3 regions of the Dickeya chrysanthemi NCPPB 402 genome follow, and region 3 is predicted to be linked to each of the others. Evidence: predicted binding sites of a transcription regulator. Region 3 holds the regulator's gene; each other region holds the start of a gene.
What was found. The regulator PhoB, encoded in region 3, activates phosphate uptake and scavenging genes when phosphate is short. The targets are predictions, from matches to a motif close to CTGTCATAAAACTGNCNNAT.
Positions count from the first base shown of each region.

Region 1 (10,454 bases), 1.3 Mb from region 3:
ACGTCACGCTGGTAGCACTGCTGGATGTCGACAGCGCGTTGTTCTCCGCCGACTTTCGCGCTACCGAACGCTTCGCCCAGCTCTATACTCAGGTATCCGGGCGCGCCGGGCGCGCAGGCAAAGCGGGCGAAGTCGTACTGCAAACCCATCACCCGGAGCATCCGCTGCTGCAAACACTGCTACATCAAGGCTACGACGCCTTCGCCAGTCAGACGCTAAAAGAGCGCCAGAGCGTCTTCCTGCCGCCGTTTACCAGCCATGTGTTGTTCCGGGCGGACGATCACGATAATCAGCAGGCCAGCCTGTTCCTGCAGCAGTTGCGCAATCTGCTGGAAGCCAGCCCGCTGCGTGACGAAGCGTTATGGCTAATGGGGCCGGTACCGGCACTACAACCCAAACGAGCCGGACGTTTCCGCTGGCAACTACTGTTGCAACACCCATCGCGCGCCACGCTGCAACGGCTCATTCGCAACTCGATGCTGCTGATCGATACGCTGCCGCAAACGCGCAAGGTGAAATGGGTGATGGACGTTGACCCGACCGACAGTTGAGCCGATTCTGCGCCGCCGAAATACCCGATGCCAGCAGTGGCGACGTTTTTTGCGAACAATGCCGAAAAACCGATAATTCAGGCGGCACAGAAGTAAATTCTTCGATAAATCCTGGACGCAATCTGTTAAGAGTGATGTCGGAAGCAGTATGCTGATCAGGCAGTTGGCGCACCACCCAATACCTGACATAACCGCACTTGCCCATACAGCGGAACAGACATTCTGTAAAACGGCGGCCGACCGATAATAACAACGGCCCCCTGACTACAGCGCCAGTAAACGCTGACGCAAGGAGGAAATGCGTTGGAGCAGAAAAAAATCATCTCACCCGCCACCATGAAAGACGTTGCCGATCAGGCCGGCGTATCCACTGCAACGGTGTCGCGGGCCCTGACCACCCCGGAGAAGGTCTCGGCCGCCACCCGCAAAAAAGTGGAGCAGGCAGCGCTGACGGTGGGATACTCTGCACAAAATCTCGCCCGCAATCTGCGGCGGCATGAATCCAGAACGATTCTGGCGCTGGTTCCCGATATCTGTGATCCCTTTTTCAGCGAAATGCTGCGCGGCATTGAGGAAACCGCCGCGGAACACGGTTATCTGGTGCTGATCGGCGATTGCGCTCACCAGCGCAAAACAGAAAAAACCTTTCTGGACCTGATCACGACCCGGCAGATCGACGGCATCCTGCTGTTAGGGTCACAACTGCCGTTTGATGCCGGCAAGGACGAGCGTCGCCATCTTCCTCCGATGGTAATGGCGAATGAATTCGCCCCCGAACTGGATATGCCCACCGTACACATTGATAATCTAACCGCCGCGTTTGAGGCCGTCAGTTATCTCCACCAACTGGGGCATCAGCGCATCGCCTGCATCGCCGGGCCGGAACAGATTCCACTCAGCGAATACCGGCTGCAAGGTTATATTCAGGCGCTGCGGCGCTGCGGGCTGGTCGTCGACAACCAGTACATCGTACACGGGGATTTCAGTTACGAAACCGGTTCGCGCGGCTTAAACCGGCTGATGTCGCACCCTACGCCGCCCACGGCAATATTCTGTCATAGCGACGTCATGGCGCTGGGTGCATTAACCCAGGCGCGCAGAATGGGTCTGGAGGTGCCGCGTGACCTGTCGCTGGTCGGATTCGATGATATCGAGCAAGCCAGCCACGGCTTTCCGGCACTGACCACCGTCGCGCAGCCACGCTATGATATTGGCCGCGAAGCTATGCTGTTACTGCTGGCTCAACTGCAGCAGCACAAGGTGCCGCGAGGGTCGCAATTGATGTCCAGCCAGTTGGTCGTTCGCGATAGTACCGCCGCGCCAGCCCTGCGTGTTACAGGCTTTAAGAATTCCGGTGCTGGTCAAACATTTTAGGGTTCAGTAACATGGCGACCTGTTACTTATTTTCTTCGCAACGAAACGATTGTGGCACAACGAGACTATGTCAGCCGGGGACGTTCTGGGACGCGCCGGAAAAAAACATCCAGCCGTAAACGAGGAGAGACCTCGGGCGCATCCAAAACAATGGTGGCGCTGGCCGTTGCCGTGCTGGTCACGTTTGCCGGTGGGCTCTATTTTATCGCCCACAATAAGCCGGACGAATCACCGGTTCTGCCGCATCAGGGCACCAAAGGGAATGGGCTGCCGCCCAAGCCGGAAGAACGCTGGCGCTATATCAAAGAACTGGAAAATCGCCAGATTGGCGTTGTTTCACCGACCGAACCTTCGGCAGGAGGCGAAATTCAGTCGACTGGCCAGCTTACCGACGAGCAACGGCAACTACTCGAGCAGATGCAGTCGGACATGAAACGCCAGCCAACCACGTTGGCGGAAGTGCCTTACAACGATCAGAGCCAAATGCCAACACGCTCGCTGAATACGTCCAGACAGCAAACCGTTGTGCCGATCGTCCCCAATACCAATACGATGACGCTGCCCGCGACGCCTCGCACGACCACTGCGGCCCCGCCAGCGAATCAACACCATGCCGCGCCGGCCGTCAACACGCCGACGCAAACGGCTCAGAAGCCGGCGCAGGCGGAACCGCGCAAAGAGGTTGCCAAAACCGAGCCTGCGCCGGTAGCCAAAGAAACGGCCAAAACGGATAACACCAAACCAGAGAGCAAGCCGGAGAAGGAGCAGCGCTGGATGGTGCAATGCGGCTCGTTCAAAACGGCGGAGCCTGCCGAATCTATCCGAGCCCAGTTGGCATTCGCTGGTGTCGAAACTCATATTGCCAGCGGCGGCGGTTGGCACCGGATCATGCTTGGCCCGTACAATAGCCGCGCTGTGGCCGACAAAATGGCACAAAAACTCAAAGGCATGGGTCAATCCAACTGCATCCCGTTAGCCAGCGGGGGTTGAAAACCCCGCCCCCTTCCCCCATCTTCATCGTCAATATGCCCCGCGTCCGCGCGGGGGCCTTTTTCTCAGTAACGGGGATAAACTCGTGACAACAATTGTAAGCGTACGCCGTAATGGTCAGGTGGTGATTGGCGGAGACGGGCAGGCCACTCTGGGCAACACGGTAATGAAAGGCAACGTACGCAAAGTACGTCGTTTGTACAACGACCGGGTTATCGCCGGGTTCGCCGGCGGCACCGCCGATGCCTTTACTCTGTTCGAGCTGTTTGAGCGCAAGCTGGAATTGCATCAGGGTCATTTGGTGAAAGCGGCGGTGGAGCTTGCCAAAGACTGGCGTACCGACCGTATGCTGCGCCGGCTGGAAGCGCTGCTGGCCGTTGCCGACGAAAATGCGTCGCTTATCATTACCGGCAACGGCGATGTGATTCAGCCGGAAAACGACCTGATCGCCATCGGTTCCGGCGGCCCCTATGCACAGGCAGCGGCACGCGCCCTGCTGGAAAACACGGAATTAAGCGCCCGGGAAATTGTCGAAAAATCACTGGGCATCGCGGGTGATATCTGTATCTACACCAACCAGTTCCACACGATTGAAGAATTAGCCTCCAAGGCGTAAGGATCCCACTATGTCTGAAATGACCCCGCGCGAAATAGTCAGCGAGCTTGATAGCTATATCATCGGACAGCATAAAGCGAAACGCGCCGTGGCGATTGCCTTGCGTAACCGCTGGCGCCGTATGCAGTTAGAAGAGAACCTGCGCCATGAAGTCACCCCGAAAAACATCCTGATGATCGGCCCAACCGGGGTGGGGAAAACCGAAATCGCCCGTCGCCTTGCCAAGCTGGCCAACGCCCCGTTCATCAAGGTGGAAGCGACCAAATTTACCGAAGTGGGGTACGTCGGCAAGGAGGTGGATTCCATCATCCGTGATCTGGCCGATGTCGCTATTAAAATGGTGCGTCAGCAGTCGATAGAGAAAAACCGTTATCGCGCCGAAGAGCTGGCTGAAGAGCGGATTCTGGACGTACTGATTCCCCCGGCCAAAAACAACTGGGGCCAGCCGGAAGAGAGTCACGAACCGTCTGCCGCCCGTCAGGCGTTTCGCAAGAAACTGCGTGAAGGTCAGTTGGATGACAAAGAAATCGAAATCGATCTGGCCGCCGCACCGGTCGGCGTTGAAATCATGGCTCCGCCCGGCATGGAAGAGATGACCAATCAGTTGCAATCGATGTTCCAGAATCTGGCGGGGCAGAAACAAAAGAGCCGCAAAATCAAGATTCGCGAAGCCTTTAAGCTGCTGGTGGAAGAAGAAGCCGCCAAGCTGGTCAATCCGGAAGAGCTCAAGCAGCAAGCGATTGAAGCGGTGGAACAGCATGGCATCGTGTTCATCGATGAAATCGACAAGATTTGCAAACGAGGCGATACGTCCGGCCCGGACGTATCGCGTGAAGGCGTCCAGCGCGACCTGCTGCCGCTGGTGGAAGGCTGCACGGTATCCACGAAACACGGCATGGTGAAAACCGACCATATCCTGTTTATCGCCTCCGGCGCGTTCCAGATTGCCAGCCCGTCGGACCTGATCCCGGAATTGCAGGGCCGTCTGCCGATTCGTGTCGAGTTACAAGCGCTGACCACTGAAGATTTCGAACGTATTCTGACCGAACCCAGCGCCTCGCTGACCCGTCAGTATCAGGCGCTGATGGAAACCGAAGGCGTTAACATCACCTTCCAGCCCGACGGTATTCGCCGTATTGCGGAAGCCGCCTGGCAGGTCAACGAGCGTACCGAGAATATCGGCGCCCGTCGCCTGCATACGGTACTGGAGCGGTTGATCGAAGAGGTGTCCTATGGCGCCAGCGAAATGAGCGGCCAAACCGTGACGATTGATGCAGATTACGTACGCAGTCACCTTGATGAGTTAGTAGCAGATGAAGATCTGAGCCGATTTATCTTATAATCCGCTCACGGATCGCACTGATGACTAAACCAGTGGGAGGCCAACGCCTCCCACTGGCGTTTTTATTACCGTCACCAAGGCATTATTCCTGAACTGAACGCGTCACAACCTGGCTGATTCCATGGCCCATTAGACACCATGATTCTATTAACACCATGACCCAATTGACACATAGCAGCAAAACCCAAGCCTGGCTGGACAGCCTGCGTCCCAAAACGCTGCCGCTGGCTTTTGCCTCCATCGTTACCGGCACCGTCATCGCTTGCTGGCACAGCAACTTTAAGCCGGGCGTCGCGCTATTAACGCTGATTACCGCCGGCCTGTTGCAAATTCTCTCTAATCTGGCCAACGACTATGGCGATGCCGTGAAAGGCAGCGACAAGGAAGACCGTATCGGCCCGTTGCGCGGCATCCAGACCGGTGCCATCACACTATCGGAACTGCGCAGGGCGCTGTTGATCACCGTGCTGCTGACTGCGGTTTCCGGTAGCGCGCTGGTAGCGCTGGCCTGCGAAAAGCCGGTGGATATCATGGTGTTTCTGGCGCTCGGTCTGCTGGCAATTCTGGCGGCGATTACCTACACCGTCGGCAACAGGCCGTACGGTTATATCGGATTGGGCGATATCTCGGTGCTGATCTTCTTCGGCTGGCTCAGCGTGGCAGGCTCGTACTATCTGCAAACCGGCTACTTCGACAGCAGTGTGATCCTGCCCGCGACTGCTTGCGGTCTGCTGGCCGTCGCCGTCCTGAATATCAACAACCTGCGTGATATCGATAGCGATCGGGAAAACGGCAAAAATACGCTGGCGGTGAGACTCGGCGCGCACAAGGCCCGCCGCTACCACATGGTGCTACTGATGACGGCGCCGGTGTGCCTGGCGCTCTTCGCGATGCTCTACCTGCATACCCTGGCCGGCTGGCTGTTTATTCTGGCGCTGCCGCTGCTGGTGAAACAAGGCCGCTACGTCATGCGTGAAACCACCGCGTTCAGCATGCGTCCGATGCTGGAGAAAACCGTGAAAGGCGCGCTGCTGACCAACCTGTTGTTCGCCGTGGGTGTGCTGCTAAGCTAGCCTTAGGCAGGCAAAGCGTTTGTATGGATTGGCAAAATCACTACCGATTACTGATGCGGGTCAAAGCCGCTGTTGATGATTTTGCCAACAACAAACAGAAAGGGATATACTCAGTCCCACACTCCCCAGCGGCAACAAACGTGACTCCTATGAAATACGATACTTCCGAACTGTGTGATATCTATCATGAAGAGGTCAATGTGGTTGAGCCTCTTTTCTCCAATTTTGGTGGACGTAGTTCATTCGGCGGCAAAATTATCACGGTAAAATGCTTTGAAGATAACGGCCTGCTATTCGATGTACTGGAAGAAAACGGCAGTGGCCGCGTCTTGCTGATCGACGGCGGCGGTTCTGTACGCCGTGCGCTGGTTGACGCTGAACTGGCCCGCCTAGCCACGCAAAACGAATGGGAAGGTATCGTGGTCTATGGCGCGGTACGTCAGGTAGACGATTTATCGGAGCTGGATATCGGCATTCAGGCGATGGCGGCGACACCGGCGGGCGCCGCCAGCGAAGGCATCGGCGAAACCGATATTCGGGTGAATTTCGGCGGCGTGACCTTCTTCTCCGGCGATCATCTCTATGCCGACAACACCGGCATTATCCTGTCCGAAGATCCGCTGGATCTGGAATAACCAACGGCATACCTAAGGGCGTCAACTGACGCCCTGTGCGCATCCGTCTGTCTGACTTCGGCGATTACTGAACGTCTTCCATTTTACCCAGCAGTGCGCGCAGGCGTTCCTGCCATACCAGCTGTTCCTGCTTGAGTTGTTCGTTCTCGCTCATTAGTGCATCACGGTTACCCGCCATACTCTCTACTTCCTGCGACAACGAATTGTTCTTCTCTTTCAGTTCTTCGATTTCCATCTGCAACAGCGTGATCGTGTCAATCGCCTGCTGAACTTTCGCTTCCAGCTTCTCAAACACTTCAAATGACATAACTTCTAACCCCTTTTGATCGCACGGCCTCAGCCGGTTAACGCAGATGTATCACGAACAGGTGTGTCACGACCGGTATCTCGCGAACAACGGTATCTCGCGAACAACGGTATCTCGCGAACAACGGTATCTCGCGAACAACGGTATCTCGCGAACAGATGTTTCACCAGCACGGTTTCACAAACAGATCTCTCGTGGCGCTTCACGCCCTCGGCTTGCGTCCCGCGATGGCAACGCCGGACGCAAACGCCAGCCAAATTGTATGTAGCCGGATCAGGCGTGTCCAGCGCACTACCGCTAAAACAGTGACTCTGCCTGCTTTTTTACCCATACGCCATCAGTACAGACTGAAAATCGCCCGAATTATTGTTAAACAATACTAATGTTAATAAATTTAACACCCTGATTAACACCTGACCGGCGGCGATATGACGCTTTTGTGTCTAATTACGCGAATGCGCGCATTTTCTTGACGCGTCACACACATTTTGATTTCGATATTTCTCGTTTTCGAACATTAACGATAAATTCACATCCGAAATACAAAAAGAGTCTGGCCGTGAATCCGCTGAGAGTCGCGAGACAGACCAGAAAACGCGCAGACCATTCGACAAGTCTGCGTTAACCACCATGCTGTAGCCTACAAGCAGGAACAAGCATTATGAGTCAATATGAACTTTCTACCCTTAAAGGCCAGTGCGTCGCCGAGTTTCTCGGTACCGGCCTGTTGATTTTCTTTGGCGTTGGCTGTGTCGCGGCTCTGAAACTGGCTGGCGCCAGTCTGGGGCTGTGGGAAATAAGCATTATCTGGGGGTTGGGCGTCGCGATGGCGATCTACCTGACCGCCGCGATTTCCGGCGCCCATCTCAATCCGGCGGTGACCATTGCCCTGTGGCTGTTTGCCTGTTTCGATGGCCGCAAAGTGCTGCCTTATATCGTTTCACAGGTCGCCGGCGCATTCTGCTCGGCGGCACTGGTTTACGGCCTCTACCACAACCTGTTCGACAATATCGAACAGACGCACAATATGGTGCGCGGCAGCGTGGAAAGCCTCGATCTGGCCGGCGTCTTCTCCACTTATCCTAACCCGCACATTTCGGTGATGCAGGCGTTTCTGGTGGAAACCGTTATCACCGCTATCCTGATGTGTCTGATTCTGGCGCTGACCGACGACGGCAACGGCATTCCGCGCGGGCCGCTGGCGCCGCTGTTGATAGGGATTCTGATCGCGGTTATTGGCGCATCGATGGGGCCGTTGACCGGGTTTGCCATGAATCCGGCGCGTGATGCCGGTCCGAAGCTGTTTGCCTATTTCGCCGGCTGGGGCAAGATCGCACTGACCGGCGGGCGTGACATCCCTTATATACTGATACCGATTTTCGGCCCGATCGTCGGTGCCTGTCTGGGCGCATTTGGCTATCGCAGCCTGATTGGCCGCAATTTGCCTTGCGATGTCTGCGCCATTGATAACGACACCGACACGGCGGCTTCTGCCCAAACTCGTAAGGTCTGACCCTACTCCGCTAACAGGATTACGTTTATGAACCAGGAAAAAAAATACATCGTCGCGCTTGACCAGGGCACCACCAGTTCACGGGCTGTTGTGTTTGATCATGACGCCAACATCGTCAGCGTATCTCAGCGGGAATTCACCCAGATTTACCCCAAAGCGGGTTGGGTAGAACACGACCCGATGGAAATCTGGGCATCGCAAAGCTCGACGTTGGTGGAAGTGCTGGCGAAAGCCGGCATCAGCAGCGACGAAGTCGCCGGCATCGGTATTACCAACCAGCGTGAAACCGCCGTGGTATGGGAAAAAGAGACCGGCAAACCGATTTATAACGCCATTGTGTGGCAATGCCGCCGTTCCGCCGATATCTGCGAAAAACTGAAAAAAGACGGGCTGGAAGAGTACATCCGCGCGAATACCGGCCTGGTGGTCGACCCGTATTTTTCCGGCACCAAAGTGAAATGGATCCTCGACCACGTAGAAGGATCGCGTGAACGCGCTCGCCGCGGCGAGCTGCTGTTCGGCACCATCGATACCTGGCTTATCTGGAAGATGACGCAAGGGCGCGTCCACGTCACCGATTACACCAACGCTTCGCGCACCATGCTGTTCAACATCCATAAGCTGGACTGGGACGAACGTATGCTGGACGTGCTGGACATCCCGCGCGCTATGCTGCCGCAGGTACGCCCGTCTTCCGAGGTTTACGGCCAGACCAACATTGGCGGTAAAGGCGGTACCCGCATTCCTATCGCCGGTATCGCCGGCGACCAGCAAGCCGCCTTGTACGGCCAACTGTGCGTACAGCCCGGCATGGCGAAAAACACCTACGGCACCGGCTGCTTCCTGCTGATGAACACCGGCACCGAAGCGGTACGTTCTAAACACGGCCTGTTGACGACCATCGCCTGCGGCCCGCGCGGCGAAGTGAACTACGCACTGGAAGGCGCGGTATTCATCGGCGGCGCGTCGATCCAATGGCTGCGCGACGAACTGAAACTGATTGGCGATGCGATGGACTCCGAATACTTCGCCACCAAAGTGAAAGACACCAATGGCGTCTACGTGGTGCCGGCGTTTACCGGTTTGGGCGCGCCTTACTGGGACCCGTACGCCCGCGGTGCGATTTTCGGCCTGACCCGCGGCGCTAACGCCAATCACATCATCCGCGCCACGCTGGAATCCATCGCCTACCAGACCCGCGACGTGCTGGAGGCGATGCAGGCCGACGCCGATACCCGCCTGCAGTCGCTGCGCGTGGACGGCGGTGCCGTCGCCAACAACTTCCTGATGCAGTTCCAGTCCGACATTCTGGGTACGCGCGTAGAGCGCCCGCAAGTACGCGAGTCCACCGCGTTGGGCGCCGCGTTCCTGGCCGGCCTGGCCACCGGTTTCTGGAATGATCTGGACGAAGTGAAGAGCAAAGCCACCATTGAGCGTGAATTCCGCCCCAGCATCGAAACCGTGGAACGCAACTTCCGCTATCGCGGCTGGCAGAAAGCGGTAGAACGCGCACGGGCGTGGGAAGACCACGACGAATAAAATCATCGCTATCCTTGATCGGGCGCGGCTATCGCGCCCTTTTTCCCGCCCCTCGCTCCCCCGTCCGCCATTACGCCTGTGTTACCATAATGCCCCGACTATTCCTTACTCCCCGTTCAGGACAGGTATCCATGAAACGTGAATTAGCCATCGAATTCTCCCGCGTGACAGAAGCAGCTGCACTGGCCGGTTACAAATGGCTGGGACGCGGCGATAAGAACGCCGCCGACAACGCCGCGGTACAGGCGATGCGCATCATGCTCAATCAGGTCGACATCAACGGCCGGATTGTCATCGGCGAAGGTGAAATCGACGAAGCCCCGATGCTCTACATCGGCGAGCAAGTGGGCACCGGCCACGGCGACGCGGTGGACATCGCTGTTGATCCGATTGAAGGCACCCGCATGACCGCCATGGGACAGGCTAACGCGCTGGCGGTGCTGGCGGTGGGTGAACAGGGTGCCTTCCTGCACGCCCCCGACATGTATATGGAAAAGCTGATTGTCGGCCCACA
Region 1 is NZ_CM001974.1:143,838-154,291, reverse strand. Features, by position in the region: gene priA (primosomal protein N') at 1-551, shown strand, start outside; gene cytR (DNA-binding transcriptional regulator CytR) at 855-1,925, shown strand; gene ftsN (cell division protein FtsN) at 1,977-2,915, shown strand; gene hslV (ATP-dependent protease subunit HslV) at 3,001-3,531, shown strand; gene hslU (HslU--HslV peptidase ATPase subunit) at 3,542-4,873, shown strand; gene DCH402_RS00790 (1,4-dihydroxy-2-naphthoate polyprenyltransferase) at 5,029-5,946, shown strand; gene rraA (ribonuclease E activity regulator RraA) at 6,096-6,581, shown strand; gene zapB (cell division protein ZapB) at 6,646-6,888, opposite strand; gene DCH402_RS00775 (MIP/aquaporin family protein) at 7,550-8,401, shown strand; gene glpK (glycerol kinase GlpK) at 8,429-9,940, shown strand; gene glpX (class II fructose-bisphosphatase) at 10,072-10,454, shown strand, end outside.
Region 1: the regulator PhoB is predicted to act here: its motif matches at 7,315-7,334, upstream of DCH402_RS00775 (MIP/aquaporin family protein).

Region 2 (10,454 bases), 1.0 Mb from region 3:
TCCTAAGTAATTCGAGTTGCAGGAAAGCCAACGCACCTGCAACTTGAAGTATGACGGGTTATACGTCTGGCCCGGCGTGGGTCAGACGTTCAACACAAACTTCTCAATGGCGTACGCCACGCCGTCTTCACTGTTAGACCGGGTGACGAATTGGCTCACCGCCTTGACGCTCTCAATCGCATTACCCATCGCCACACCCAGCCCGGCAAATTCGAGCATCGCCAAATCGTTTTCCTGATCGCCCAGCGCCATCACTTCATCAGCGGCCAGACCGAGGTGTTGCGCCAGCATTTTCACCCCTTCGCCTTTATTGACGCGCTTGTCCAGAATCTCGAGATAGAAAGCGGCGCTTTTCATGATGGTATAACGGGCGAAATCTTCGGGTGGCATGCGGGCGATAGCGGCATCCAGCACCTCAGGTTCATCGATCATCATCACTTTTGGAAAACGCAGGCTGCTGTCCATTTCCTCTACCGCCCGGTATTTCAGCGGCATGCTGGTCAGGTGGGACTCATGCACCGTGTAGGCGCTGATATCTTTGTTGGCGGTATACACATAATTGAAATCAAGCGCATGGAAGTGCACGCCCAACTCGCGCGACAACGCCTCGAAATGGAGATAGTCCTCAAAGCTCAGCGTGGTTTGCGCCACGCATTCCCCCGTCAATGTGCGCTGCACCAGCGCGCCGTTATTGGTGATGCAGTAGTGCCCGTCTTGCTGCAACCCCAGTTGTTTCAGATAGCGCTCAACGCCGATGAACGGGCGCCCGGTCGCCAGCGCCACATAAACGCCTTTTTCGCGGGCGGCGGCAATAGCCTGTTTCACCGCCGGCGAAATCTGGTTTTCCGGCGTTAGCAGCGTGCCGTCCATATCAATCGCAATCAGTTTTATCGCCATGATTTCCCCAATAAGTAACCTCACTGCCGGTATCCTAGCGTGATTAGGTTGGGTAAAACCAGAAAATCCGCCGGCGTATCATCCTTAGGTGATTAAAGAAACCCATACGAAGAGCTTATCCCACCAGGCGTAATTGAGTTTTGATCAGGACAGACAGGCTTTGATCAGGACAGACAGACAAAGAGGCATAGCCAATCGCGATTGGCTATGCCTCATATTCGTCGGATCATTTCAGGCGCATCAAAACACGGGTGCGACTTATTCCTCTTCCTCACGCAACGGCACAATCAGCATGTCGATGTGCACCGTATTGATCAACTGGCGCGCAGACGACATCAGTTTACTCCAGAAATCCTGATGGTGGCCGCATAGCACCAGATCAACGTCATACTTGCGAATCGCGTCAACCAGCACCTGGCCCAGATCGCCGCTGCCGCTCAGAGTTTCCGAGATCGGATAACCGGCGTTTTCCGCCAGATCTTTCAGGGCATTCTGGGTTTCTTCGGAAATGCGTTGCTGCATGTCACCCAGATTGACATCGATCAGCCCGGTGTAGAGATCAGAGTAATTCACGTCAACATGGATCAAAGAGACTTTGGCATCGTACGGCCGCGCCATGGAGACCGCTTTTTCCACTAACACCTTACTTTCCGGTGACAGGTCAACCGCAATAAGGATGTGCTTGTAAGCCATGATTAAGCTCCTTCCGTAATGACTAACTGATGAGTCAGCAGATATTTCCTGCCAGCCTGATAACCTATGGCAGTGATGAGCATAACACCCCGCTTATTGCGGGTTATGTTCAACGGATCACAACGCCACACATTTTGTAACGGTTCTGCGAATGCGGATGATCGCCTACCCTGAAGTGATCGCCCATTGCGCCGATACTCTCTATATCCGTCATACATCAAGCTGCAGAGCTGTTGGCTTTCCTGCAACTCAATTGTTTAGGGATACCAGAGGAAAGCCTGAATAACGGTGAAACCGCTATCCCGTACATAAAGTGTAGTTGAAAAGGACGGGGCCTACGGCGAAGAAAGCCGGTGCCGGATCAAAAGTCATCATGATGTTTTTGGCTGTCAGGAACCTTGCGCCGGGTATGGAAAAAAATCGCAAGGCTCTTCTACAATGAAATTGGGGGGGAACCTCAACGGGTTCATCTCCAGGCAGGGATACAAAGGTGAAGAAGAACACCCGGGCAACTCGCCATGGTCGGGCAGCCCCATAACATCGCGTGAAAAACGTGTGGCATAAATACCCACAGATGTGATGTCAGCAGGATACGACACATACCGGCATCTGTAGGGTCATAATCCGGGAGGGAAGCATGATGATTAGTACATTTGCGCTTTTCTGGGCTTTATGTGTCGTCTGTGTCATCAATATGGCGCGATATTATTCTTCGTTGCGAGTGCTGCTGCTGATATTGAGAGACTGTGATCCGCTACTGTATCAGTATGTGGATGGAAGCGGATTTTTCACCTCCCACGGGCAACCCAGCAAGCAGTTACGGTTGGTTCGTTACATCTATGCACAACGTTATCTTGACCATCACGACCCGGAATTTATCCGTCGTTGCGCGCGGGTGCGCGGTCAGTTTTTGCTGACTTCCGCCTTGTGCGGGCTGGTCGTCGTCAGCCTCATCGGCCTTATCATCTGGCATTGAAGTGCGGCGGCAACAGTGACGGCATAAGCAGGTTGTGGTCCCATCAACCCATTAACGATACGCTGAAAGCAGAAAGGCGACCTGATGGCCGCCTTTCTTATTTGTCTACTTTGTCTACACGCTGATGGATGCAACGTTTGCGCTCTATTAGCGCACGTCAGATCAGTTTCAGCGCCAGCCAGTACAGCACGCCGGACAGCAGCATTGATACCGGCAGGGTGAAAACCCAAGCCAACAGAATGCTTTTCACCGTTTTGCCCTGCACGCCGCCGCCGTCCACAATCATGGTGCCGGCCACCGCGGAGGAAAGCACGTGCGTCGTGGATACCGGCATACCGGTATAGCTGGCAATGCCAATCGACATGGCGGCCGTCAACTGTGCGGAGACGCCTTGTGCGTAGGTCATGCCTTTTTTACCGATTTTCTCGCCGATAGTGACCGCCACACGCTGCCAGCCCACCATCGTACCGAGCGACAACGCCAGCGCCACCGCCACAATGATCCACAGCGGAGCATATTCCACCGTGTACAGCAGGTCGCTACGCAGATTGTTGAGCAGGCGTTTGTCATCGGCCGAGGTTTCCGGCAGCTTAACGACGCGATCCAACGTATCGGAGATACACATCAACAAACGACGGGCACGGGCACGATCATCCGCAGGCAGCTCGCTGTAGTTTTTCACGTTATTCAGCAACGTCAGCGCACGGTCAATGGCGATCATGGCGCGAGACGTATCACAGTGAAAATCCGGTTTGTTGCCGGTAGCAGGAATCACGTTTTCCGGAGCCGGAATCGGCGTCGACAGGCCGATCACATGCGTCAGCGACGCGTTATGAGACTGATAATACCCCTGCAGATTCATCACCGCATCGCGGGTACGGCTAATATCGTAGCCTGAGGCATTCATGTTCAGCATAAACCCGGCCGGCGCCACGCCAATCAGCACCAGCATGATCAGGCCAATGCCTTTTTGCCCGTCGTTAGCGCCGTGAGAGAAGCTCACCCCTACCGCAGACAAGATCAGCGCGGTACGCGTCCAGAACGGCGGCTTACGCTTACCATCCTGCTTTTCGCGCTCCGCCGGCGTCAGGTGAATACGCTGGCGTTTCTTATTCCCGCGCCAATAACGACGCAGCAGATACACCATCAACCCGGCGACGATCATGCCGACCACCGGAGACATCAGCAGCGACAGGAAGATACTGACCATTTTAGGGATATTAAGCGCATCCACCACCGAGGTATGGGTCACCAGCGCGTTGGTTAAACCGATACCGATGATGGAGCCGATCAAGGTATGAGAACTGGAGGCCGGCAACCCGAAATACCAGGTCCCCAGGTTCCAGATGATCGCCGCCAACAGCATCGAAAACACCATCGCCAGCCCGTGAGTGGAACTGACATTCAGCAGCAAATCGGTTGGCAGCAGATGGACGATGGCATACGCCACGCTTAGCCCGCCCAGCAATACCCCGAGGAAATTGAAAACACCGGCCATGACAACCGCCAGTTGAGCACGCATCGCCCGGGTATAAATCACCGTAGCGACCGCGTTGGCGGTATCGTGAAAACCGTTGATAGCTTCATAGAACAGAACGAATAGCAGGGCGAGAACCAGCATCAGACCGGTATGGAAATCAAGCCCGGCAAATAAATGTAACATAAGTGTTAGGCCATGTAGTGGTCATGAACGCGGCGCATTATCGGTGACAAGCTGAAACGGGAAAAGCAAAATATGACATTATTTTGACTTAATTTACGCCACTTCTGCCGGTGAAAAGGATTTAATTAATTAAAATCAATGCATTATTGTTTTTACCCATCCACACATTTTGTTACCGGTACATCGCCCAGATCCGGCGGCGGAACGGCATGAAACAAGGCGCTGTTGGGCGAGTGACCGATGTGGGGACATCGCCTATAATCGGCCGCCCGGATATCACCGGCGCAACAGCGGGAGAGTAATGTGGAACAGTTTGACGTCATCATCATCGGCGCGGGGGCGGCCGGTCTATTCTGCGCGGCACAGGCAGGCCAGAAAGGGCTGCGGGTGCTGCTGGTGGACAACGGCAAAAAACCGGGCCGCAAGATTTTGATGTCCGGCGGCGGGCGTTGCAACTTTACCAATCTGTACGCCGAGCCGGGTGCTTACCTGTCGCACAACCCGCACTTCTGCAAATCCGCCCTCGCCCGCTACACCCAGTGGGATTTCATCAGTCTGGTTAACCGCCACGGCATCGCGTATCACGAAAAAACCCTTGGTCAGTTGTTCTGCGACGATTCCGCGCAGCAGATTGTCGATATGCTGATGAAAGAGTGCGATGCCGGTAAGGTGACGTTGCGATTGCGCAGCGAGGTGCTGTCGGTGGAAAAAAACGCACAGTTTCAGGTGAAGCTTAACAACGGCGTGGTACAGGCGCAGGCGCTGGTCGTCGCCACCGGCGGGCTATCGATGCCGGGGCTGGGCGCCACGCCGTTCGGCTATCAACTGGCGGCGCAATTCGGCCTCAACGTGTTGCCCACCCGCGCCGCGCTGGTGCCGTTTACCCTGCATAAGCCGCTGCTGGCGCAATTACAGACGCTCTCCGGCGTGTCGGTGCCGGCGGTGGCGACGGCCGAAAACGGCACCACCTTCCGTGAAAATATTCTGTTTACTCACCGCGGCCTGTCCGGCCCGGCGATTCTGCAACTGTCCAGCTACTGGCAGCCGGGGGAATTCGTCACCATCAACCTGTTACCCACGCTTGATCTGGCCGAAAACCTCAATGCCGAGCGTCAGGCGCACCCGAACCAGAGCCTGAAAAATACCCTGTCGCAATGGTTGCCGAAACGGCTGGTGGAATGCCTGCAAACATTGGGGCAATTGCCGGACGTCACGCTGAAACAGCTCAACAAGCCGCAGCAGGCCGAGGTAGCAGCCACGCTGCAACAATGGCGGGTTCAGCCTAACGGCACCGAGGGCTATCGCACGGCGGAAGTGACGCTCGGCGGCGTCGACACCCGCGAACTGTCGTCAAAAACGATGGAAGCCGGCAAAACACCGGGCCTGTATTTCATCGGCGAAGTGGTGGACGTCACCGGCTGGCTCGGCGGTTACAACTTCCAGTGGGCGTGGAGCTCCGCCTGGGCCTGCGCGCAGGCGCTGGAGTAAACACCAGACAGCGCATTAAATCAGCGCCACTAAAATCACCACAACAACTCCCCCAAACAACAAAGCCGCCCGAAGGCGGCCATTGCTCACATCGTAATTGCGGTGCGTGATAAATGTCTTATCAGTTGTACAGCTCAGCTACGCCGCGCATCTGGTTGTCGCCGGAAGTGGCGGAAATGATGCGGAACGATTTGGCGCCGACGGCACCCGCTTTTTCAGACAGGCTGGCTTGCAGGCCATCCAGCGTAGCGGCAGTCGCGCTGACGGTGCCGACGGACAGGCTGGCGGATTGCTGTACTTCAATCGCAGTGGACGTGGTCGCAGCAAAGGTGCCGAAAGAAACGGTAGCCAGGGCGATAACTGCAACAATATTTTTGATAGCGTTCATGGTCAATATCCTTCACGTTGAATTCGGTTAATTTTCTTGTTGAAAGCCTTTTTGCTTTCGATGGAAGTGATAATAGACCTGTTGCCTCGACGTTAAAACCGGGTTTATTTGCAGATATCATTCAAAATTTATGAATTAAAAAACACCCTTTTGTACTGTCTGCCACCTGCCAGTTTTTAGCGCAGATGGCAGAGTGGCCAGTTATTGCAATTCCACCCACAGCGGGTGGTGATCGGAGCCCTGATTCTCGGTATCCGCCCAGCAACGGCGCACCGTCAGCCCCAGTGAGGGCGTCAGCAGGCAGTGATCGATCCGGCCGCCGACCGCCGGATGGGTAGAACCGCTGCTCTCCGGCTGGCCTGCCGCGACCCAGGCATCCATCAACCCACGGTGACGGACCAGCCGGCCGTGATGCGGCGACACCGGACCAATCAGACGGCTGTACTCTTCGCTCTCCGGCAGGCAGTTCAAATCCCCCATCAGGATCATCTCCTGCGGCATTAGCGGCATCTGCCCTTCAGTCCAGCCCGAGTTCGGGTCAGGATGGCCGCCGCACCAGGCACCGCCTTCATCCGGAGCGCGGGCAAAAATCCCCAGCATCGCGTCCACCTGCGGCAACCGGGTGCCAGCACACAGATGACTGAGATGGGTGTTATAAACGCGGATCGCCCCGCCATCAGTGTCGACAACCGTTTCCAGCACACCTTGTTGAATCGAGTGCTGGGTCAGGGTGCCGAATTTCGGCAGCGGGAAGTTACGGCTGGAGAAAATCGGCCGACGGGACAACGTCAGAGTACCAAACTGGCGACGACGGTTGACGACCCGGCCATCCGCCGACACGGTGCTGGCGTCCATGTCCAGATTGGCGCCGTACACCCAGTGATACTCGCCCAGCAGCGCCGCCAGTTCCGCCGGTTGATCGGTCATGCCGGAGCGTTGCCAGAAGCGTTCGACCTCTTGCATACAGATGATATCCGCGCCGCGCACTTCATCGGCGATGCGAGCCAGATTGTAGCGGCCGTCGCGGCCAAGACCGTATTGAATGTTGTAGCTGACAATGAGCATAAGGCAACCTGTTGGTAAGTGGACGTTAACCTGCCGTCCGGCAGGCGGAAAACACATTGGCGGGCAGCACAACGCCGACATCTGGCAGGCGGTTGCCGTCGGCGTCAAACAGCAGCAGAGCATCCTCCGACAGCGACACCCCGACGAGCATCCCCGCGTCATACTGCGCTATCGAGCCGGCTATCAGCGCCGGCAATGAGCCGAGCGGCGTATGCAGGCGGTAGAGGATTTCCCGCCCCATCGGCTCGATGTGTTCAATGCGCCCCGCCAACAACCCGGAGTCCGGCGGCGTCAGAATGACGTCTTCCGGGCGGATACCGAGCGTGAGCCTACCCTGATAAGCCGATGACAATCCCCAGCGTATCTCGCCCACCGTCAACTGACGGCCGTTGGCCTGCCCCGGCAGCAGGCAGATCGGCGGCGAGCCGATAAAGCCGGCGACAAAGGTATTGGCGGGCTGACGATAAAGCTGTTGCGGGGTGCCGACCTGCTCCACCCGCCCCTGATTCATACAGATAATGCGGCTGGCCAGCGTCATCGCCTCCAGTTGGTCATGGGTGACCATCAAGGTGGTGGCACGCGAGCGAGCGTGAATCGCTTTTAACTCGGTGCGCATCGTCATGCGCAAGGTGGCATCAAGGTTGGATAACGGCTCGTCCAGCAACAACAGCGACGGCCGCTTCACCAGCGCGCGCGCCAGCGCCACCCGCTGTTGCTGGCCGCCGGACAGCGCCGACGGCTTGCGATCCAGCAGTTCCGATACCTGCACCAGCGCCGCCGCTTCCCGCACCTGCCGGTCGCGCCCGGCGCGTTCGCCGGGTTTAAAACGCAGCGGAAAGGCAATGTTGTCGTACACATTCAGATGCGGGTACAGCGCGTAAGACTGGAACACCACCCCGACATTGCGATCGCGCGCGTCCACGCCGTTCACCCGATGGCCGTCGAACAGAATCTGCCCTTGTGTCGGTGCGTACAGCCCGGCCAGCAGAAACAGCGTGGTGGACTTACCGCAGCCGGACGGCCCGAGGATCGCCACAAACTCGCCGTCTTCCAGCGTCAGATTAACCGGGTGTAGCACCGGCGTATCGCCCCAGGCTTTGGTTACGCCATCAAGCACAATCTCTGCCATCATTCAGCCTTTAATTCCGCCGACGCTCATCTGCGTCAGGTATTGTTGGGTTAACAGGTACAGCGCCAGTACCGGCAGGATATAGATGACGCCAACGGCGGCAATCAGCCCGGAATCTGCGCCCATGCTGTCTTGCGACGCCCAGAACAGGTACAGGCTCATGGTCATCCGGTTGCTGTCGATCAGCAGGGTGCGTACAAAAATGTACTCCTCCCAGCCGCGCAAAAAGGCGAAGGTGGCGATGGCGATGATGCCGCCGGTCACCTGCGGCAGCACCACCAGTCGGAAGGCCTGAAAACGGCTGGCGCCGTCGGTAATGGCGCTCATTTCGATATCCCACGACACGCCGTCGAAAAAATTCTTCATCACGAAAATGGCGAACGGCAGCTCAAGGGCGCACATCACCAGCATCACGCCCCACAGGCTGTTGAGCAGCCCCATCCAGTAGAGCTGAATAAAAATCGCCACCGTCAGCGCCATCACCGGAAAGGCGTGCAGCAATAACAAGGCTTTCAGCACCCCTTCGCGCCGTCGAAAACCAAGCCGGGATAACGCATAGGCGGCGGGCACCGCCAGCAGCGTCACCAGTAAGGTGTGGCCGCTAGCAAACAGCAGTGAATTGCCCAACGCGGTCCAGACAGACGGCAGCGTGCCGCTCTGTACGCCGGTGGCCTGTACATCCGGGTTCCACAGAAAGCGGTAGTTGTGCAATGTGAGTTGCGGAGCAACCCACAGGCCGCACACCAGCAGCGCCGCCAGCCCAACCAGCCAGCGCAAGCGGCGGGCATGCTGTTCGGTACGCGCCCGCCAGGCGACGGCAAGCAGCAAGCCGTACGCCAGCGCGGCGATCGTCAGTAACCGCCACAGCACCTGATACTCGCTGCCACCATCCCGCTGGGTAAACGAGATAGCCAGCAGCCACAGATACGGCGTCACGATCGGTATCGAGACCAGCGTCAGAAACAGCACCACGCTCGCCAGAAACCCCACCCGGTTCCAGCGCGAGCGCGCCGCCTGACGCGCCCAGTCGACCGCGTTCATCGTCGTCATCGCATCACCTCGATACGCGGCGGGGTAAACTGCGCGCGCATATTCATCATTCGCCACTGCAACAGCGTCAGCAGCACCCCGAACACCATCAGCCCCAGCGCCAGCATGGCACCATAGCCATAAGCGCCGGACTCAAACGCCCGCCGGTAAATGTAGAGCGCATAGGTGGTGGTGTCGTATACCGGGCCGCCGCCGGTAATCAGCAGGATGTATTCGTAAGTCACCATCAACGACAGCGCCTGATACAGCGCAATAAAGCACACCGGGCTTTTTAACGCTGGCAGAACCACATGCCGAATCACCGACCACTCGCCAGCACCATCAACACGTGCGGCATGCCACAGATGGGCCGGAATCGCTCGAATAGTGGAGGCGAGGATCACCATGGCAAACGAGGCCCCCACCAGACCGTTAGCCACCACAATCAGCATCATCGGATGGTCGTTACGCAGGTTAAGCGGCGGCAACCCGAACAAGCCGACCGCCACCTGATTGATCAGGCTGTGGGGCGACGGGTCCGCCGCCCAGATCCACAACAGCGCGTACAACACCGACGGCGAAATACGCGGCAAAAACCAGATGCCGCGAAACAGCGCCCCCAGCGCCGGCGGCACCGCGGTGGTGGCAACAGCCAGCACAATCCCCAGCCCCAGATTGAACAACAGCAGCGTGCTGACCACATACACCAGCGTGGTCAGCAAGATAGCGGGCAGGCGCTTGTCCGAAACCAGCAACCGCATCAGGTTGTCGGTGCCAAAGGCGCTTATCTGCACATTGCTGCCCATGTCGCTGAAGGCAATCACCAGATTGAGCAGCATCGGCGCGACAAAAAACACCGCCAGCACCGAAATAGCCGGGGCCAGCCAGCGCGCCGGATGCACACCGGCCGGGCGGTTCGACAACGTCACAGACATACGCCACCTCGTTCATCAACGCGGATAACACTCTCGCCACGATGCCTGCCATCAATGCAGGCTATCGACGATTTCCACATCCTTGCCCAGTTGGGTTTCCAGCTCGTCGGCGATAAAGTCCACCGCCTGCGCCGGCGTCATGCGTTTGGTTTCCACCGCCTGCAAGCCTTTGAACAGCACCCGGTTATAGT
Region 2 is NZ_CM001974.1:4,536,646-4,547,099, forward strand. Features, by position in the region: gene yidA (sugar-phosphatase) at 82-897, opposite strand; gene uspA (universal stress protein UspA) at 1,156-1,590, opposite strand; gene uspB (universal stress protein UspB) at 2,231-2,566, shown strand; gene pitA (inorganic phosphate transporter PitA) at 2,724-4,229, opposite strand; gene DCH402_RS20140 (BaiN/RdsA family NAD(P)/FAD-dependent oxidoreductase) at 4,533-5,717, shown strand; gene DCH402_RS20145 (YdgH/BhsA/McbA family protein) at 5,839-6,105, opposite strand; gene DCH402_RS20150 (endonuclease/exonuclease/phosphatase family protein) at 6,307-7,170, opposite strand; gene DCH402_RS20155 (ABC transporter ATP-binding protein) at 7,196-8,299, opposite strand; gene DCH402_RS20160 (carbohydrate ABC transporter permease) at 8,303-9,349, opposite strand; gene DCH402_RS20165 (carbohydrate ABC transporter permease) at 9,346-10,263, opposite strand; gene DCH402_RS20170 (ABC transporter substrate-binding protein) at 10,315-10,454, opposite strand, start outside.
Region 2: the regulator PhoB is predicted to act here: its motif matches at 4,300-4,319, upstream of pitA (inorganic phosphate transporter PitA).

Region 3 (10,454 bases):
GACGTCTCCTGTCGCTGTGCGTCGATCTCCTGCATCACCCGGTTAAACAAGCCTTTCAGTCGTTGCCGGAGCGCCTCGTCCAGGTTTTCTTCCAGTGCCAATCGCCGTTCGAAAACCTCGACCGGCTGTAACTCTTCCAGTGTTTCTTTTTCCAGTTGCACCAGCATTTGCTGTTGCTGTTCCCGCGCCCGGCGCAACAGAATCACTTCCACGTTGAGCGGTTCGGTTAGCGCCTGAATATGTTGCTGGATATCGCTCAGATAATCCTGCGTGGCGATCTCGATATCCAGCCAGACGGGTTTATCGCCATGATAATCGCGGAATCCGGCCAGACGGCGTTCGATCTCCGCCAGATTGCCTTTTACCAGTTGCATCGGCTGTTCGGTCGGTATGCTCAGCGCGGTGACGTCCTGCAGTTTTCCCTGCTCAAAGTGCACCAGATAGACCGATTTCTCATGATTCAGCTCATCGAAGCTCAGCGGGATCGGCGAGCCGCTGTAACGGATGTGCTCACACTGCGCCACCCGTTGCGGGCGATGAATATGCCCGAGCGCGATGTAGTCCGCCGGGGGGAAGGCTTGTGCCGGGAACGCATCCAGCGTACCGATATAGATATCTCGTACCGAGTCGGAGGTCGCGACGCCCACCGTCGTGAGGTGCCCGGTTACTACGATCGGCAATTCCCGACCCAGTGCCGCGCGCTGTTCGCACGCCAACTGGTAACAACGACGATAGTGTTCGGCGATGGCATCCTGTAGCGCCTGCTGTTTCTGGGCACCGGATTGACCCGCCTGACTGGCAAGCACATCGCGTGGGCGTAGAAAAGGGACGGCACACAGCAAGGCGCCCGGCTCACCTGCGAGGTTATTCAGCACCAGTACCTGCTCGTTGATATCGCCCTCAAAACCGGCGACCACCCGGGTATTCAGGCAGGCCAGCAACGCACGGGATTCGTTCAGGGTGGCGACCGAGTCGTGGTTGCCGCCCATCACCACCAACTGGCAGCCGGTGCGTTGCAACGCCACCACAAATTGGTTATACATTTCACGGGCGTAACTGGGCGGTGCGCCGTTGTCAAACACATCACCTGCTACTATTACTGCATCGGCCTGATGCTGCTCAACCTGCTGCACCAGCCAGTGCAAAAACGCCTGATGCTCAGATGCACGGCTCCGTGTATAAAAGTACTGACCGAGATGCCAGTCAGACGTGTGAATAATTCGCATGAGACTCCCTGCAGGTGAGTGCAAACGATATGTTGTTTTGGCGGTGTTCATCGACAACGGCACAAAGGCGGGCACCGTAGGTTATGGCGAAACGCCGCGTCTTTATCATCGGCGATTATAGGCGTGCAGTTTAGGGCCTGTCCCATAATATCTGTATGAACGCGGCCGACCGACGTGGGATGGCGTAAAAAATAAGCGCTCCGGCTGTCTTCGCAAACGGTGATCGGGCGGCGGTTGTCGGGTGCGTTTTTCATAAATCTGTCATAAAACTGACGCATAATGCACACCGCACGCTAACCGTGACGATATTAACGGCAGGATAGATATGGCAAGACGTATTTTGGTGGTGGAAGATGAAGCGCCGATTCGCGAGATGGTGTGCTTCGTGCTGGAGCAGAACGGCTATCAGCCGGTTGAAGCGGAGGATTACGACAGCGCGGTGACCCGGCTGGCCGAGCCTTACCCTGAACTGGTGCTGCTGGACTGGATGCTGCCCGGCGGGTCCGGTTTGCAGTTTATCAAGCACATGAAACGCGAAGCGCTGACCCGTGATATTCCGGTCATGATGCTGACGGCCCGCGGCGAAGAAGAAGATCGCGTACGCGGTCTTGAAGTCGGTGCCGATGATTACATCACCAAACCGTTTTCACCTAAAGAGCTGGTGGCGCGCATCAAAGCGGTGATGCGCCGGATTTCGCCGATGGCGGTGGAAGAAGTGATCGAAATGCGTGGCTTAAGTCTGGATCCCTCTTCTCACCGGGTGACGACGGAAGAACATGCGCTCGATATGGGGCCGACGGAGTTCAAGCTGTTGCACTTCTTTATGACCCACCCGGAGCGGGTATATAGTCGTGAACAGTTGCTGAATCACGTATGGGGCACTAACGTGTATGTTGAGGATCGTACTGTGGATGTGCATATCCGCCGCCTGCGCAAGGCGCTGGAAACCAGTGGACACGACAAGATGGTTCAGACCGTTCGGGGAACTGGATACCGTTTTTCAACACGTTATTGATAGCGTGAGTCCCGGAGAAAATCTGACGTGCTAGAACGTTTGTCCTGGAAAAAGCTGGCGCTGGAGCTGGCTTTTTTTTGTTTGCCCGGTTTGTTGCTGGGGCTGATCATCGGCTATCTGCCCTGGTTTCTGCTAGCGTCGGTGCTGGCGGCACTGTGCTGGAACTTCTATAACCAACTGCGCCTGTCCTACTGGCTGTGGGTTGACCGCAGCATGACGCCGCCGCCCGGCCGCTGGAGTTGGGAGCCGCTGTTTTACGGCCTGTATCAGATGCAACTGCGCAACCGCCGCCGCCGCCGTGAGCTGGCGCTGCTGATCAAACGCTTTCGCAGCGGAGCGGAGTCGTTGCCGGATGCGGTGGTGATCACCACTGAAGAGGGCGGCATCATTTGGTGTAACCGGCTGGCTCAGCACTTGCTGAGTTTTCGCTGGCCGGAAGACAATGGTCAGAACATCCTCAACCTGCTGCGTTACCCGGAATTCACCCAGTATATGCAACAGCAGGATTTCAGCCGCCCGCTGACGTTGACGCTGAAAAACGCCCACCATGTGGAATTCCGGGTGATGCCCTATTCGGAAGGCCAATTGCTGATGGTGGCCCGCGATGTCACTCAGATGCACCAACTGGAAGGGGCACGGCGCAACTTTTTTGCCAACGTCAGCCACGAGTTGCGCACACCGTTGACGGTGTTGCAAGGTTATCTGGAAATGATGAGCGACGAATCACTGGATGGCGCGTTGCAGTCCAAGGCGTTGCACACCATGCAGGAGCAAACCCGCCGTATGGACGGGCTGGTGCGGCAATTGCTGACGCTGTCGCGCATTGAGGCCGCCACCGCTATCGATCTCAACGAGAAGGTGGATATCCCGCTGATGCTACGGGGGCTCAAACGTGAAGCCGACACTCTCAGCCAGGGGCGTCACGAGATTGTGTTTCGCGTCAACGAGCAACTGCAGGTGTTCGGCAACGAGGAGCAACTGTGCAGCGCGGTGTCGAATCTGGTGTATAACGCCATTAATCATACGCCGTCGGGTACCCGCATTGAGGTGTGCTGGCAGCAGACGCCGCAGGGCGCGCAGTTCCAGGTCAGCGATAACGGTCCGGGTATTGCCGCCGAACATCTCCCTCGCTTAACCGAGCGTTTTTATCGTGTCGATAAGGCCCGCTCACGCCAGACCGGCGGCAGCGGTCTGGGGCTGGCTATCGTCAAGCATGCGCTCAGCCACCACGACACCCGGCTGGAGATCCTCAGCGAGGAAGGCGCAGGTTCCCGCTTTATGTTCACCTTGCCAAACCGGCTGATTGTTCGCTCGGTGCTGGGGCAGAATGCCGCGAATCCACAGTTGTGATGACCGGCGGGGGCTTGATTGTCCCCGCCGCTGTGCCGAAAATAGCCGACTCTTGTCTTTCACCCCGATGGAAACCACACATGATAGCCACCCGCCGCCTGCTTGCTTTGCTGTTGTGCCTGTCTGGTCAGGTTGCGGCTACGCCGCAGGCGATGCTGGCGGGGAATCTTTCCAGCGCCGGTTCCGATACGCTGGCGAACCTGATGACTTTCTGGGCGGCGGATTTCAGCCAGCATTACCCCGGCGTTAACCTGCAGATTCAGGCCGCGGGCTCCTCGTCGGCGCCGACGGCGCTGGCCGCCGGTGCGGCGCAACTGGGGCCGATGAGCCGGTCGATGAAAAGCAGCGAAATCGAAGCGTTCGAGCAGCATTATGGCTACGCGCCGACGGCGGTGCCCGTCGCGCTGGATGCGCTGGTGGTGCTGGTCAATCAGGATAATCCGATTACCGGGCTGACGGTGCGCCAACTGGATGCCATCTTCTCGGTGACGCGCCGTTGCGGTGCCGGCAAAGCGGTACAACGCTGGCAGGAATTGGGGCTAAACGGCATCTGGCAACAGCGAGCACTGCTGCGCTACGGGCGCAATTCAGCGTCGGGCACCTACGGTTTCTTCAAACAACAGGCGCTGTGCGGCGGCGATTTTCTGTCGCAGGTGAATGAATTGCCCGGTTCCGCATCGGTGGTGCAGGCGGTCGCGGCGTCGGTCAACGCCATTGGTTACGCCAGCATCGGCTTTCGCGCCAGCGGGGTGCGGGTGCTGCCGCTGGCGGCCAGCGACACAAACGATTACGTGCTGCCGACCGCCGACACTATCCGCAGCGGGCGTTACCCCTATACGCGTTATCTCTACATTTACGTCAATAAAGCCCCGGGTAAACCGCTGGAGCCGCTGACCGCCGCGTTTCTGGACCGGGTGTTGTCGGCACCGGGGCAGGCCCTGGTCAGTCAGGATGGTTACCTGCCGCTGCCGGAAGTGGCGCGTGAGCAGACCAGACAGTCGCTCGGGCTTGACGATATGGCGCCGGCATCGCATCGCGTTCCTGCAATAAACTGATGAATAACATGAATCTATTTCATGTGTCGTGAAAATTCTTCCCTTGTCGTTGAGAAAAACGCATGACAGGATAGCTTCACTTCTAGCCGTCTAGATGGCTATAAAGTTCAGCGGCGTAATTATTTCCCCTGAAAACCAATTCATCTAAAAATCAGTTCATCTGAAAACCAACCGCCTGAAATCAGGCTGTTTCGTGTCAGTTGAAGTGCAGGAGCAGAATATGACACAAGCCCTTCCTCCGTTTCGTGCCGATGTGGTCGGCAGTTTGTTGCGTCCGGCGGCCATCAAGCAGGCACGTTTGCAGTTTCAGGCCGGTGAGATTGACGCCGCTGCGTTGCGCCGTGTCGAAGATCAGGAAATTCAACGCGCGGTAGAGTTGCAGCGCGCGGCGGGTCTGCAACTGGTGACCGACGGCGAGTTTCGCCGCGCCTGGTGGCACTTTGACTTCTTCGATAGCCTGAACGGCGTGGAACGTTATGAAGCGGAGCAGGGGATTCAGTTTAACGGCGTGCAGACCAAAGCCCGCGGTGTGAAGGTTACCGGCAAAGTCAGTTTTAATTCCCAGCACCCGATGCTGGACGATTTCCGCTTCCTCAATAGCGTGGCCGGCGATGCGGTAGCCAAGATGACGATTCCCAGCCCGAGCGTGTTGCATTTCCGCGGCGGCCGTCAAGTCATCGACAGTACCGTTTACCCGGATCTGGCCGACTATTTCGACGATCTGGCGTTGACCTGGCGTGATGCCATCCACGCATTTTATGACGCCGGCTGCCGTTACCTGCAACTGGACGATACGGTGTGGGCTTATCTGTGTTCCGAAGACCAGAAACGCCAGATCCGCGAACGCGGCGATGATCCGGATTATCTGCGCCGTACCTATGCGCAAGTGCTGAACAAGGCGCTGGAAGGCAAACCGGCCGATCTGGTGGTGGGCCTGCATGTCTGCCGCGGTAACTTCCGCTCCACCTGGATTTCCGAAGGCGGCTATGAGCCGGTGGCGGAAACGCTGTTTGGTGAAGTGAATGTGGATGCCTTTTTCCTCGAATACGACACTGAACGGGCCGGTGGCTTTGAGCCGTTGCGTTTCATCAAACCGGGTCACCAGAAAGTGGTGCTGGGTTTGATCACCACCAAAAACGGCGAACTGGAAAACGCGGAAGAAGTACAAAAGCGTATTGCCGAGGCCACGCAATATATTGCGCTGGACCAGTTGTGCCTGAGCCCGCAATGCGGTTTTGCGTCTACCGAAGAGGGCAACACGCTGTCGGAAGAGCAGCAGTGGGCAAAACTCAAACTGGTGGTGGATATCGCTAACCGCGTCTGGTGACGGCGGACTCCGCAGGTCAGTACGCTTTTTTATAACGCCGGTGCCTATTACCGGCGTTTTTTATTTCTATAAGTTTTTAATATGACTACTTGTTGCTCTTTGATGGAAATTTTAGCTTATCTTTCGCGCTATAAACTGTTTCTATGCACAAATCATGTATAGTCTGTCCGTGAAAATATAAATTCTAATGCTGCCTTTATATTAAATATCAGATTAATGTTCTGGTTTACCGATCACGTATTGCCTTTTATTGCTATAAACGTTTTACTTAGCCCCCATTAACGCTGTGCAATAAAACCTCACATCCATAATCCTGCACATCGCACGGCCGTTTCGCTTTTCGCGTGCGCCGCTTTACGCGCCCGGTTTCTGCCGGCAACACCATTTTTACAGGCAACAACAACATACATGATGAGTCATCGTTTAACTTCCAAAGATATCATGGCATTGGGCTTCATGACCTTTGCCCTGTTCGTCGGTGCCGGGAATATTATTTTCCCGCCGATGGTCGGCCAGCAGGCCGGTGAACACGTGTGGGTAGCCGCACTGGGCTTCCTGATTACCGCGGTGGGCTTGCCGGTGCTGACGGTGATCGCGCTGGCCCGAGTGGGCGGCGGTATTGATACCCTGAGTAGCCCGATCGGCAAGAAAGCCGGCGTGCTGCTGGCGACGGTCTGCTATCTGGCGGTGGGGCCGTTATTCGCGACTCCGCGTACCGCGACGGTATCGTTTGAAGTCGGTATCGCGCCGCTGGTGGGCCAGGGCGCCATGCCGTTGCTGATTTATAGCCTGATCTACTTTGCCATCGTCATCGCGATTTCGCTCTATCCCGGGCGGCTGCTGGATACCGTCGGCCACATTCTGGCGCCGGTAAAAATTATCGCGTTGACCGTACTGGGAATTGCGGCGCTGTTATGGCCGGCCGGTACGCCGATGCCGACGGCCGAGGCCTACCAGCAGGTGCCGTTCTCCAGTGGTTTTGTCAACGGCTATCTGACTATGGATACGCTGGGTGCGCTGGTGTTCGGTATTGTTATCGTCAATGCTGCGCGTTCTCGCGGCGTCAGCGACGCTGCCTTGTTAACCCGTTACACCATTTGGGCCGGGCTGATCGCCGGGCTGGGATTAACGCTGGTTTACCTGAGTTTGTTCCACCTGGGTTCCTTCAGTGGTTCGCTGGTGCCGAATGCACAAAACGGTGCTGAAATCCTGCACGCCTATGTGCAATACACCTTCGGCAATATGGGCAGCAGCTTCCTGGCGTTGCTGATCTTCATCGCCTGTATGGTCACTGCCGTAGGGCTGACCTGCGCCTGTGCCGAATTTTTCGCGCAGTACCTGCCATGGTCTTATCGCACGTTGGTGTTTGTGCTGGGGCTGTTCTCGATGGTGGTCTCCAATCTGGGGTTGAGTCATCTGATTCAGCTGTCAGTGCCGGTGCTGACTGCTATCTACCCGCCGTGCATTGTGCTGGTGCTGCTGAGTTTCACCCACCGCTGGTGGAATAACAGTACCCATGTGATCGCACCGGTGATGCTGGTCAGTCTGGTGTTTGGCTTGCTGGACGGTATTAAATCCTCTGCTTTTCAGTCATTACTGCCGGGCTGGACGCAAAGCCTGCCGATGAGTGAGCAGGGGCTGGCCTGGCTGCCGCCGTCATTGCTTATTCTGCTGGTGGTGGGGATTTATGACCGCATCACCGGTCGTCAGGAAGTCACCGCACACTCCTGATTGACGGTTGGCCGAAGGTTTTTCACCACAGGCATTTGCCTGTGGTTTTTTCGTTTGTAAAGACAGGGTTGCTTATTTATGGAACAACAATCCAGACTCAAGCGCGGCTTAAGTACGCGGCATATTCGTTTCATCGCGCTGGGCTCGGCCATCGGCACCGGGCTGTTTTACGGTTCTGCCAGCGCCATTCAAATGGCCGGCCCCAGCGTGCTGCTGGCGTATCTAATCGGCGGCGTGTTCGCCTATATCATCATGCGTGCGCTGGGGGAGATGTCCGTCAACAACCCGCAGGCCAGCTCCTTTTCCCGCTACGCCCGCGATTACCTCGGCCCGCTGGCCGGCTATATCACCGGTTGGACCTATTGCTTTGAAATGCTGATCGTGGCGATTGCCGACGTTACCGCTTTCGGCATTTATATGGGCGTGTGGTTCCCGGCGGTGCCGCATTGGGTCTGGGTATTGAGCGTGGTGCTGATCATCGGCGCCATCAATCTGATGAATGTGAAGGTCTTCGGCGAGCTGGAGTTCTGGCTGTCGTTTTTCAAGGTTGCGACCATCGTGGTGATGATTGTGGCCGGGATTGGCATCATCGTCTGGGGGATCGGCAACGGCGGTGAGCCGACCGGTATCCATAATTTATGGAGCAACGGCGGTTTCTTCAGTAATGGTGTGATGGGGATGATCCTGTCGTTGCAGATGGTGATGTTCGCTTATGGCGGCGTGGAAATTATCGGCATCACCGCCGGCGAAGCCAAAGAACCGCACAAGTCCATTCCGCGCGCCATCAACTCGGTGCCCTGGCGTATTCTGGTGTTCTATGTCGGCACCTTATTTGTGATTATGTCGATTTATCCGTGGAATCAGGTGGGCACCGAAGGCAGCCCGTTTGTACTGACGTTCCAACATATGGGCATTACGGCGGCGGCCGGCATCCTGAATTTCGTGGTGATCACCGCATCGCTCTCCGCCATCAACAGTGACGTGTTCGGCGTGGGTCGCATGCTGCACGGCATGGCGGAGCAGGGGCATGCGCCGAAGGTATTCAGCCGCCTGTCACAGCGCGGCACCCCCTGGGTGACGGTGGTGGTGATGGTGCTGGCGCTGTTGATCGCCGTGTATCTCAACTACATCATGCCGGAGAAAGTGTTTTTGGTGATCGCCTCGCTGGCGACCTTCGCTACGGTGTGGGTGTGGATCATGATTCTGTGCTCACAGATTGCCTTTCGCCGCAAACTGAGTCGCGAACAGGCTAAAGCACTGGCGTTTCCGTTACCCGGCGGATCGGCGACCGCGATGGTCGGCATTGTCTTTCTGGTATTCATCATCGGTCTGATCGGTTATTTCCCTGATACCCGGATAGCGCTGTATGCCGGGATGGTGTGGATAGCGCTGCTACTGGCAAGCTATGCGCTGCGTCGGCGTCGTGCCTGAGTCGCACGGTGCACGGATGACGGGCATAAAAAAGCCAGCGGCGAGGCCGCTGGCTGGTTCCTGACATCAGGGGCTGATTACAGGTTGTTGGCGTTTTCTTTCAGGTATTTCGCCACGCCGTCCGGAGAGGCGCCCATACCGGCTTTGCCTTTTTCCCACTGAGCCGGGCACACTTCGCCGTGCTCTTCGTGGAATTGCAGTGCATCAACCATACGTACCATTTCGTCGATGTTACGACCCAGCGGCAGATCGTTCACGACCTGATGACGGACGATGCCGTTTTTATCGATCAGGAAAGAGCCGCGCAGCGCTACGCCGGCTTCCGGGTGTTCGATACCGTAGGCTTTCTGAATTTCACGCTTAATGTCAGCGACCATCGCGTATTTCACTTCACCGATACCGCCGTTTTCGATCGGGGTTTTACGCCAGGCGTTGTGAACGAACTCAGAGTCAAAAGACACACCAACTACTTCAACGCCACGTTTTTTAAACTCTTCATAGCGGTGATCGAACGCAATCAGCTCAGACGGGCACACGAAGGTGAAGTCCATCGGCCAGAAGAAGATCACAGCCGGTTTACCGTTGATGTGCTTTTTCAGATTGAAATTCTCAACGATTTCCCCGCTTCCCAGCACGGCAGCGGCGGTGAAATCGGGGGCAGGACGCGTTACCAGGACCATAATTACTCCTGTAAATACTGTTAATGATAGGTGAATGTAATAAACGCCGTAAGTATAGGTACAGCCTGCCGGTGAATAAAGTGAAAGCGACCAATCAATAAGATAGCCTTTGTCTATCGAATCAATTGATAATTCTTTTCACTGACAGATGAACAGCCTGGCGTGCTGTTCCTCATGTTACCGTGCGGCGTCAGCCGGGCCATCAAGCTGACCTGTTTTTGCCAGATGCATCATACGAGGATAGAACTGCCAGAATAATGTTTCAAATTGATGGTAGCCGCGTTCAATGTCGCCGAAAGAACCGGAAAGCGCCGCCAGCTTCGGCCGGCGCACCGACATGCGGTGCAGTACGTCGGCGATGAACGGCAGTTCGGCGTAACGCTCCAGCCAGCGTTCAGGCCACAGGTAATGATTCAGGTTGCGAAAGCGCTCCGGGGTATCAGGCAGGTGGGGCGCTATTTGTCGTTCGGCGTCGTTGACGAAATGCGTCAACGATGTTGTGGGCTCCAGTTCCGACCAGTGGCGCGCCAGAAAATGGTCCCACAGCACATCCAGCGCGATTGGCGCGACGCGGCGATAGTCGGCACTGAAATGGCGACAGGCGGTGCGTACTTCCGGCAGGCTGTCGGTCAAGGCGTC
Region 3 is NZ_CM001974.1:3,514,337-3,524,790, reverse strand. Features, by position in the region: gene sbcD (exonuclease subunit SbcD) at 1-1,226, opposite strand, end outside; gene phoB (phosphate response regulator transcription factor PhoB) at 1,552-2,241, shown strand; gene phoR (phosphate regulon sensor histidine kinase PhoR) at 2,269-3,591, shown strand; gene DCH402_RS15425 (PstS family phosphate ABC transporter substrate-binding protein) at 3,672-4,646, shown strand; gene DCH402_RS15420 (cobalamin-independent methionine synthase II family protein) at 4,867-5,973, shown strand; gene brnQ (branched-chain amino acid transport system II carrier protein) at 6,385-7,704, shown strand; gene proY (proline-specific permease ProY) at 7,783-9,135, shown strand; gene DCH402_RS15405 (peroxiredoxin C) at 9,213-9,815, opposite strand; gene DCH402_RS15400 (acyl carrier protein phosphodiesterase) at 9,993-10,454, opposite strand, start outside.